3 regions of the Erwinia rhapontici genome follow, and region 2 is predicted to be linked to each of the others. Evidence: predicted binding sites of a transcription regulator. Region 2 holds the regulator's gene; each other region holds the start of a gene.
The links. Region 2 encodes LexA, which represses DNA repair genes until DNA is damaged. Its sites were predicted from a motif close to TNCTGTATGTACATACAGNA; they were not measured.
Positions count from the first base shown of each region.

Region 1: the regulator LexA is predicted to act here: its motif matches at 1,204-1,223, upstream of sulA (SOS-induced cell division inhibitor SulA).
Region 3: the regulator LexA is predicted to act here: its motif matches at 1,513-1,532, upstream of mutH (DNA mismatch repair endonuclease MutH).

Region 1 is NZ_CP085627.1:1,630,241-1,633,524, reverse strand. Features, by position in the region: gene LJN55_RS07705 (TfoX/Sxy family DNA transformation protein) at 1-229, opposite strand, end outside; gene sulA (SOS-induced cell division inhibitor SulA) at 1,244-1,750, shown strand; gene ompA (porin OmpA) at 2,100-3,167, shown strand; gene matP (macrodomain Ter protein MatP) at 3,257-3,284, opposite strand, start outside.
Region 2 is NZ_CP085627.1:4,667,275-4,670,558, forward strand. Features, by position in the region: gene dinF (MATE family efflux transporter DinF) at 1-798, opposite strand, end outside; gene lexA (transcriptional repressor LexA) at 881-1,489, opposite strand; gene LJN55_RS21530 (diacylglycerol kinase) at 1,596-1,964, opposite strand; gene plsB (glycerol-3-phosphate 1-O-acyltransferase PlsB) at 2,092-3,284, shown strand, end outside.
Region 3 is NZ_CP085627.1:3,983,527-3,986,810, reverse strand. Features, by position in the region: gene LJN55_RS18420 (TerC family protein) at 1-493, opposite strand, end outside; gene mutH (DNA mismatch repair endonuclease MutH) at 593-1,279, opposite strand; gene rppH (RNA pyrophosphohydrolase) at 1,965-2,492, shown strand; gene ptsP (phosphoenolpyruvate--protein phosphotransferase) at 2,505-3,284, shown strand, end outside.

The sequences.
Region 1 (3,284 bases), 2.0 Mb from region 2:
CTACTGGCACACCACGCTTACTAAGGCTCAGCGGTGTCATCTTACGCTCAACAATATAGGATTGAACCTCTTCACAGGCGCGAAGATAAAGCTCTCCTTGAGCCACCACGGCAAACACAGTTTTTTCCACTGCCAGGCAATAACCGCCAAACTGTGTACGGGACTGCACCTCTCCAAGCTGAGCCAGTCGTTGTTTCGCTTCTGCAATTTTACGTTTCGAACGATCCATATTCTCATCCCAAGTTAGTTAAGAAATAACTCATAAGGTCTCGGTAAAACATATTAGAAAATAGGCAATACTCATTACAGGTTCAACGATTAATTTTTATTTCATGTGTTTACATTGTAATTTTGCGAGGCGTTACGAAAAAAATCGCTCATAAGAATACATTCAAGGACGGCATTTTCTCCTTAGAAAAAATAGCATTAAAAACCACAATATCTGCATCCGGTTAAAAACTCAATAAAACACACTTCGTTAAAATTCAGTCTTAAATATTTTTTCGTCCAGCGGGATAACAGTAACGCGACAAAGCCGGTCAACCAAACGGGCATGCTAACAGAGTAAGTTAAGCAAGAAGATACTGTACAAACCGCGTTTCACGGCCCTTCATCAAAAAAAAACCACGATTCTCCCCCTATCGAATCCCTCTGCAGCCCGTTAAGGCTGGGTTACCATGAAAAATAAACATGCTGATATTCTGTTCCAATGAGATCCAAAATGGATGTATTCCACAATTTTTATCCTGCGGATGTATGGGTGAATTTTTCATGTTTTCATCGCCATCCACCAAATGTTCAGAAAGCCCCGAGCACCTACTCGACCATGACTGAGTAAACGTTAATACCCCCGATGAGAAACAAGTTAAGTATCGTTACTTTCCAGGGCGGGAAATAGAATATGAAAATAGGTACTCGCAGCGATATTATCTTTTATTCCTTTCTGATGTAATCGTTAATTGCGATACAAAGTGCGGACACTTATCATTGATAAATGATTGCCATGTACCTCAAATGTTTAAATTCTTAACCGTAAGAACAAGAATGCTTGAAATGTCAGGAAGCTCTGGAACGACACCCGTCAGACCTGAAAAAAAGCCTTAATACATTCGCCATGTGTACACAGACTCTCAGTACACCAGCCTCTGAGCCGACATGTGTCAGGAAGTCAGATTAAAGGTTGATCTTTGTTCACCACACATATACTGTATATCCATACAGTAACCTAGTGAGCGAAGACATTATGCGTACTCATTTCCTGAAATCTCAGTCTGTTAGTCGTAACATGCATGCTTCCGCATCTGCGTCCTTTGGCTCGACTTGTGCTAATGGCCTGATCAGCGAACTGATTTACAGTGAGAATCAACCTGACATGACTCAATTGCTGCTGCTGCCTTTGTTGCAGCAGCTGGGGATGCAGTCTCGCTGGCAGTTATGGCTGACACCGCAACAGAAGCTCAGCCGCGACTGGTTACAGCGCTCCGGGTTACCCCTTGATAAAGTCATGCAGTCTCCCTACTGCGGTACGATCACCACGGTAGAAGCCATGATCAAAGCCTTGCAGACAGGGAATTACAGTGTGGTTTTAGGCTGGCTGGATGAAGAAGTATCAGAAGTGGATCGTCAACGCTTGCAAGAAGCAGCAAGTTCAGGGCAGGCACTGGGGTTAATTATGCGCTCAGAAAATAGCATTTACTCCTCAGCCAGACCGCTTAATGGATTAAGAATTCACTCATCTTTGTATCATTAAGTAAAAATAAGATTTTTCTCAGACTTTATCTCTGCCAGACCCTTCTTAACAGGCTAATAATGTTATGACGCGGTGCGACAACGGTTTAGCTGGGTTCTCAGACCTGTTTTTGAGCAAAGAATTCACCCTCAAATGTTAAAAAATGTGTATGAAACGCTGTTTTTTTGCTGACCATCGTCACATCATACTTGTAAGTTTGCTGGTACGTTGTAGACTTTAGCTCGCCAGGGTGCTCAATAACCTCCATTTTTTGGAAGAGTCACAATCGAGCTTCTCAACCCGGCGAAGGATTAAATCAAAGAGCTAATTTAAAGCTCATTGCCTATTTGGATGATAACGAGGCGCAAAAATGAAAAAGACAGCTATCGCAATTGCAGTGGCACTGGCTGGCTTCGCTACCGTAGCGCAGGCCGCCCCTAAAGATGACACCTGGTACACCGGTGCTAAACTGGGCTGGTCTCAGTACCACGACAAAGGTTACTACGGTAACGGTTACCAAGATAACGACGGCCCATCACATGAAAGCCAGCTCGGCGCTGGTGCATTTGGTGGCTATCAGGCAAACCAGTACCTGGGCTTCGAGCTGGGTTACGACTGGTTAGGCCGCATGCCTAACAAAGGCAACAACGTCAACGGCGCTTTCAAAGCGCAGGGCGTTCAGCTGGCAGCTAAATTAAGCTACCCAGTTGCTGACGATCTGGACGTGTACACTCGTCTGGGCGGCATGGTATGGCGTGCAGACTCCACCCAGAACGCTAACGGTACTCGTATCAGCGACCACGACACCGGCGTTTCTCCGCTGGCTGCTGTTGGTGTTGAATACGCAGTGACCAAAAACTGGGCAACTCGTCTGGATTACCAGTGGGTTAACAACATCGGTGACGCAGGTACCGTTGGTGCGCGTCCTGATAACTCAATGCTGAGTGTTGGCGTTTCCTACCGTTTCGGTCAGGATGATGCAGTAGCACCAGTTGTTGCTCCGGCTCCGGCTCCAGCGCCAGTTGTTGAAACCAAGCGTTTCACCCTGAAGTCTGACGTTCTGTTCAACTTCAACAAGGCCACTCTGAAGCCAGAAGGTCAGCAGGCTCTGGATCAGCTGTATACCCAGCTGAGCAATCTGGATCCTAAAGACGGCTCTGTTGTCGTTCTGGGCTACACTGACCGTATCGGTTCAGAGCAGTACAACCAGAAACTGTCTGAAAAACGCGCTCAGTCTGTTGTAGACTACCTCGTGTCTAAAGGCATCCCTGCTAACAAGATCTCTGCACGTGGCGAGGGTAAATCTAACCCTGTTACCGGCAGCACCTGTGACAGCGTGAAAGGCCGTAACGCCCAGATCGACTGCCTGGCGCCAGACCGTCGCGTAGAAATCGAAGTTAAAGGCATCAAAGACGTTGTAACTCAGCCACAGGCTTAAGTTATCTCGTTAAAAAAACCCCGCTCCGGCGGGGTTTTTTATTGGCTGAATAAGGTGAAAAAGAGGAAGGGATAAGGCATATGTCGATTTTATTCAGGCTTGCCCAAAATCGCTTTT
Region 2 (3,284 bases):
CACATCATTCCCCAGACGGGCACCAAAGATAGTCAGCGACGCAAAGCAGATTTGCAACAACAGAGAACGCAGCATGATGTCGCGATTTAAGCGCAGCAGGCGCCCCACATCACCGCGCCAGGCACTCAGCATCAACCTTACTGACAGACCACGCAGTTTCATCACCCGCCATACCAGCAGCAGACCAACAATAAAACTGACATATTCAGCTATTGCGGTAGCCGCTGCCGCGCCCTGTACACCCCACTTCAGGCCAATAACAAACCACAGATCCAGCAGGATATTGACCAGATTACCCACCACCAGCAGGATCACAGGGGCACGCGCATACTGCACCCCAAGGAGCCAGCCAAGCAGCACGAGATTGGCCAACGTTGCGGGAGCACTGAGCCAGCGCACCTGCATAAACAGTGCCGCCTGGTGCAGAACGTCTTCGCTGCCACCGGTCAGGCCCAGAGCAAAGTGAGTGATGGGTGTTTTTAGCAGGATAAACAGCAGGCCGGCCAGCAGAGCGAGCAGCAGCGGCTGCATCAATGCACGTGCCAGTGCGGATTTATCACTGGCTCCAAATGCCTGGGCAGTCAGCCCGGTGGTGCTCATGCGTAGAAACAGTAGCAGCATAAACAGGAAGCTGGTTACGGTCGTGCCGATCGCCACCCCACCAAGATACGTCGGGCTATCAAGATGGCCGATCACGGCGGTATCGACCAGACCAAGCAGTGGCACGGTAATATTAGAAAGGATCATCGGCAGCGCCAGCCGCCAGAGGCTTTTATCCGCAGAGGTGAGCAGTTTCATCAGAACCCATCAGAGCTAAAGCGATTACAGATGATAATACGCGCCACAGAAGCAGCGCGCAGGATTTAGCGGGGAGTAACGATTACAGCCAGTTGCCGTTGCGAATAACGCCGACAGCAAGACCTTCAATAGTCAGCGTTTGCTGACGCAGGTCGACAATGATAGGTTTGAAGTCCGGGTTTTCTGGTAAAAGTTGCACCGTATTACCCTGCCTTTTCAGGCGTTTCACTGTCACTTCGTCATCAATGCGCGCAACCACAACCTGCCCATTACGCACATCTTCAGTTTTATGTACCGCTAACAGATCGCCGTCCATAATACCGATGTCTTTCATCGACATCCCACTGACGCGCAACAGAAAATCAGCGCCAGGCTTGAACAGGTCAGGGTCAACTTTGTAGTGCCCTTCAATGTGCTGCTCTGCCAACAGTGGCTCACCGGCGGCAACCCGGCCAATCAGTGGAAGACCGTCTTCTTCTTCCATCATCAGGCGAATACCGCGGGAAGCACCAGAAACGATCTCAATCACGCCTTTACGGGCTAAGGCCTTCAGGTGTTCTTCAGCCGCATTCGGGGAACGGAAACCAAGTTGCGCAGCGATCTCTGCGCGCGTCGGCGGCATACCAGTTTGATTAATGTGGTCGCGAATCAGGTCATAAACCTGCTGCTGCCTCGCCGTTAGTGCTTTCATTCCGCCCCCTGGTTGTTTATACAGTCGACTGTGAGTATATACAGGTATTTAGACATTGAAAACCTAAAGTTGGGCGAAATGCAGTTTGTGGCGATTTTTGGAAAACTCATCGCAAATGTGGCACTAACAGCATGATCCAAACAAAAATTGCCAGCAAGATAGTCAACAGCACGGCCGCAGAACCCATATCTTTGGCCCGGCCTGCAAGGGGGTGTATTTCACTGCCGATACGGTCGACGACCGCTTCGATGGCACTGTTGAGTATTTCGACAATGATGACCAGCATGACCGAGCCAATCAGCAGCACACGGGTAATGGCATCTACGTCCAGCCAGCAGGCAATGATAATCGCAATGATCGCCGCGACGGCTTCCTGACGAAAAGCGGCTTCATGCTGCCACGCGCTGCGGATGCCTTTCCACGAATACCCGGCTGCTTTTATGATTCGCGTCAGTCCGGTGACATTATTTGCCATAATCAGGGAACCCTTTGAGAAGTTTAACGTCAATGAGTGGAACTACAGGTTTTTTAACACCACAGATTCTGTTGGCGCTTTCTGGTATGCTTGCGGCGCTTTGCTAACAAGAGGCTTCATGTTGTCTATGTCAGGTTGGCGTAAATTATATTATAACTTATTGAATCTTCCAGTAAAACTACTGGTAAAAAGTAAAGCAATTCCGGCTGAGCCGGTTGCCGAACTCGGGCTTGATACGTCGCGCCCTATTATGTATGTGCTGCCTTATGATTCAAAGGCCGATCTCCTTGCACTGCGTGAGCAGTGTCGCAAACAAGACCTGCCCGATCCTCTGGAACTTCTGGAGATCGACGGTACGGTATTGCCACGCCATGTGTTTATTCATGATGGCCCGCGCTTGTTCCCGTACTTTGTTCCGAATCTTGAGTCGGTCAAGCTGTTCCACGATTATCTCGATCTGCACCGCAATCATCCCGATCTGGATGTGCAAATGGTGCCGGTATCAGTGATGTTTGGTCGTGCGCCGGGCCGTGAGGTACAGGGTGACGAACAGCCGCATCTGCGCATGTTGAATGGTATCCAGAAATTCTTTGCCGTCATCTGGCTGGGACGTGACAGTTTTGTGCGCTTCTCACCGATGGTATCGCTGCGCCATATGGCCACCGAGCACGGTACAGATAAAATCATCGCGCAGAAGCTGGCCCGTGTGGCGCGTATGCACTTTGCCCGCCAGCGTTTAGCGGCTGTGGGGCCGCGTCTGCCTGTGCGCCAGGACTTGTTCAACAAGCTGTTGCAGTCTAAAGCGATCGCTAAAGCGGTTGAAGACGAAGCACGCAGCAAAAAAATCTCCCATGAAAAAGCCCAGCAGAATGCCGTTGAGCTGATGGAAGAGATCGCAGCTGACTTCTCTTACGAAGCGATTCGTCTGACCGACCGTATCATGGGTTGGACCTGGAGCAAGCTGTATCAGGGGATTAACGTTAACGGCGGTGAGCGCGTGCGCCAGCTGGCACAGGACGGACATGAAATTGTCTACGTGCCCTGCCATCGCAGCCATATGGACTACCTGCTGCTCTCCTATGTGCTGTATCACCAGGGTCTGGTGCCGCCGCATATTGCAGCCGGGATCAACCTGAACTTCTGGCCAGCGGGCCCGATTTTCCGTCGCCTGGGCGCTTTCTTTATTCGTCGTACCTTCAAGGGCAATAAGCTCTACTCCACGGTGTTCCGTGAATACCTTGGTGAGCTGTTCACCCGTGGCTATTCCGTCGAATACTTCGTGGAAGGCGGCCGTTCACGTACAGGCCGCCTGCTGGATCC
Region 3 (3,284 bases), 680 kb from region 2:
GTACCGCGATCACCACGGCAGCCATCATAATAACCAGATGGTCGGAGAGGCCCACGGCAGTAATGACGGAATCAAGGCTGAAGATAATATCCAGCAGCATGATCTGCACGATAGCGCCGATAAATGAATGCACATTGGTGTTGTGCTCACCGCCGCCACCTTCAATGGTTTCATGAATTTCCATGCTCGACTTCCACAGCAGGAATAATCCACCAAACAGCAGAATCAGATCGCGCGCTGAGAATGCATGATCCATCAGCGTAAACAGCGGGTCCGTCAGGCGGATAACCCATGCAATCGAGGCCAGCAGGCCAAGACGCATCAACATGGCGCCAGCCAGACCGATACGGCGGGCGGTATTCTGTTGATGCTTAGGCAGTTTTGCCACCACCAGCGAGAGGAAAATAATATTATCAATCCCGAGGACAATTTCGAGGATCGTTAGCGTACCGAGCGCTAACCAGGCATTGGGATCGGCAATCCAGTCAAACATGGTAATGTTGCATCCTAAATTCTAATAAAAGTTAAACGAAAGCTAAACGACGATTATACCTAAGGTTTACAGCAGCGGGAAAATCTTTACAGGGGTTTTTTATAGCAGAAAATGCCGGGCCAGCAGCGGGCCGGTAAAGGTTTTCTTCAGGTAAAAACCCCGTGGCAGCGTCATGATCGGCTGCCCGTCACGGCCAATTCCCTCTGTCAGCGCTTTACTGTTCGCCGCTTTCGGCCGGATTTGCAGGAACTCCCCGTGACGTGCGGTAATCTGCTCAACCTGGCCCAGCACGATCATATCCATCAGTTCTTCCCAGTCGCGCTGCAACTGCAACTCCTCTGTGGCATCCGGGCTCCATAATAAGGGCGCGCCCACATGGCGCTGTTCCAGTGGAATAGCGCGGTCACCCTCCACGGGCACCCAGAGTACCCGCGTTAGCTTATGGCGTACGTGGCTGTTATGCCAGGTGACGCCGCTGTTGCCGGTCAGCGGTGCCACGCAGACAAACGTGGTTTCCAGCGGGCGGCCGCTGGCATCAACCGGAATCGTTTTCAGCTCAATGCCAATCCCGGCAAAATCCTGCTCTGGCTTACTGCCTGCGCTGGCGCCGAGGTAGCGTTCCAGCAACAGGCCAACCCAGCCTTTGTCGCGTTTTAAATCGCGTGGGATGGGCAGGTGGATGCGCGCTGCCAGTTCGCCCAGCGTATAACCGGCCAGTGCGGCGGCGCGCGCCATCAGTTCGTCTTCATTTTCTGGCGGAGAAACGAGGTAGAGATCACCAGTCATCATCACGTCCGTAATCTGTTCAAAAAATAGCCGTCATTTGCCCACAGAGAAAATATCCCGGACAGGTCTGGGGAAAACACCAATAATAGCATGATAAATCATGTTTTTTTATTGCATCAGGTACGTAAAAAAAAGCCTCTCTCTACAGTTTTACCCGGCTTGCCACCGACAATGAACAGGATCACCGGGGTAGTTATCCACAGAAAAGTGGGATAACTCACTTTTTATAATAATACTGTTTCCATTTACAGCCTTGACGTTGGCTCTTTTCCACTATTTTACCTTTTTCATGCCTAACTAATCGGCATATTCTGTGGATAACGTGCAAGGCGTTCGATCTTTCACCAGTTGGCGATCATCGGATGATGACAGCCAAATGACAAGCGGTTGAAAGCCTGTGGTTAACGGCAAAAGATGATGATTAATAGGGGGTTATTCTTAGTTTTAAAAAAGTCGCTCTGTGCCAGTCAAAAAGTTTTCCCCACCTGTTAACAGAGTTCTGCACAAAGCTATCCACAGAAAACGTGAATAAGATCGCATTTTTATCCGGGTATCTGTTTATAACTTTGCAAAAAAGGGCAAGTTATCCCAGCCGGATGCAGTCACATCCCCTAAAAGCAGTGGTTTACCGTCTGTAAGGAGTATGAAACAATCAGAACATCCAGTTTTAGTTTGAGGTAGTCCGGTGATCGATGATGATGGCTACCGCCCGAATGTTGGTATCGTAATTTGTAACAGGCAGGGACAGGTGTTGTGGGCCAGACGTTTTGGTCAGCACTCCTGGCAGTTTCCCCAGGGCGGTATTAACGCAGGGGAGACGGCGGAGCAGGCGATGTACCGCGAACTTTTCGAGGAAGTCGGTTTGAACCGCAAGGATGTCCGCATCCTTGCATCCACCCGTAACTGGTTACGATATAAGTTGCCAAAACGTTTGGTGCGTTGGGACACAAAGCCGGTTTGTATCGGCCAAAAACAGAAGTGGTATCTTCTGCAGTTGATGTGCAATGACGCGGATATCAATATGCAAACCAGCAGCACGCCAGAGTTCGACGGCTGGCGTTGGGTGAGCTTTTGGTATCCGGTACGCCAGGTGGTCTCTTTTAAACGCGATGTTTACCGCCGCGTGATGAAAGAGTTTGCCAGTGTGGTTATGCCCCTGCAGGAGAATACCGTACAGCGAAATGCGCCAGGTTTTCGACGGAAGAGAGGTTAAGCCACGTAGATTATGCTCACACAGCTACGCGAAATAGTTGAGAAAGTGGCGGCAGCGCCCCGGCTTACCGAGGCGCTGGATATTCTGGTTAACGAAATCTGTGTGGCGATGCAAACCGAAGTCTGTTCGGTCTATCTCGCGGATCACGATCGTCGCTGCTATTACCTGATGGCTACCCGTGGGCTAAAAAAGCCGCGTGGGCGCACTGTTGCCCTGGCATTTGATGAAGGTATCGTTGGCTTAGTAGGGCGGCTTGCAGAGCCCATTAACCTCGCCGATGCGCAGAGTCACCCCAGCTTCAAATATATTCCTTCGGTGAAAGAGGAGCGCTTCCGTTCCTTTCTTGGCGTGCCGATTATCAGCCGTCGCCAGTTGCTTGGCGTGCTGGTGGTTCAGCAGCGCGAACATCGTCAGTTCGACGAAAGTGAAGAGTCTTTTCTGGTTACGCTGGCCACGCAAATGGCAGCGATCCTCTCACAGTCACAGCTTAATGCCCTGTTTGGCCAGTACCGTCAAACCCGCATTCGTGCGCTGGCGGCGGCGCCTGGCGTTGCGGTAGCGGAGGGTTGGGTCGACTCTAGCCAGCCTTCACTGGAAAACGTCTTCGCGGCATCGACCCTCGATACCGTGCGAGAACGCGAACGCCTCGCGCTCGCCATGAGTGAAGCCTCGAACGAGTTTCGTCGTTACAGCAAGCGTTTTACTGCCAGCATGCACAAAGAGAGTGCGGCGATCTTCGATCTCTATTCACACCTCTTAAGTGATGCCCGGCTGAAAAAAGACCTGCTGGCG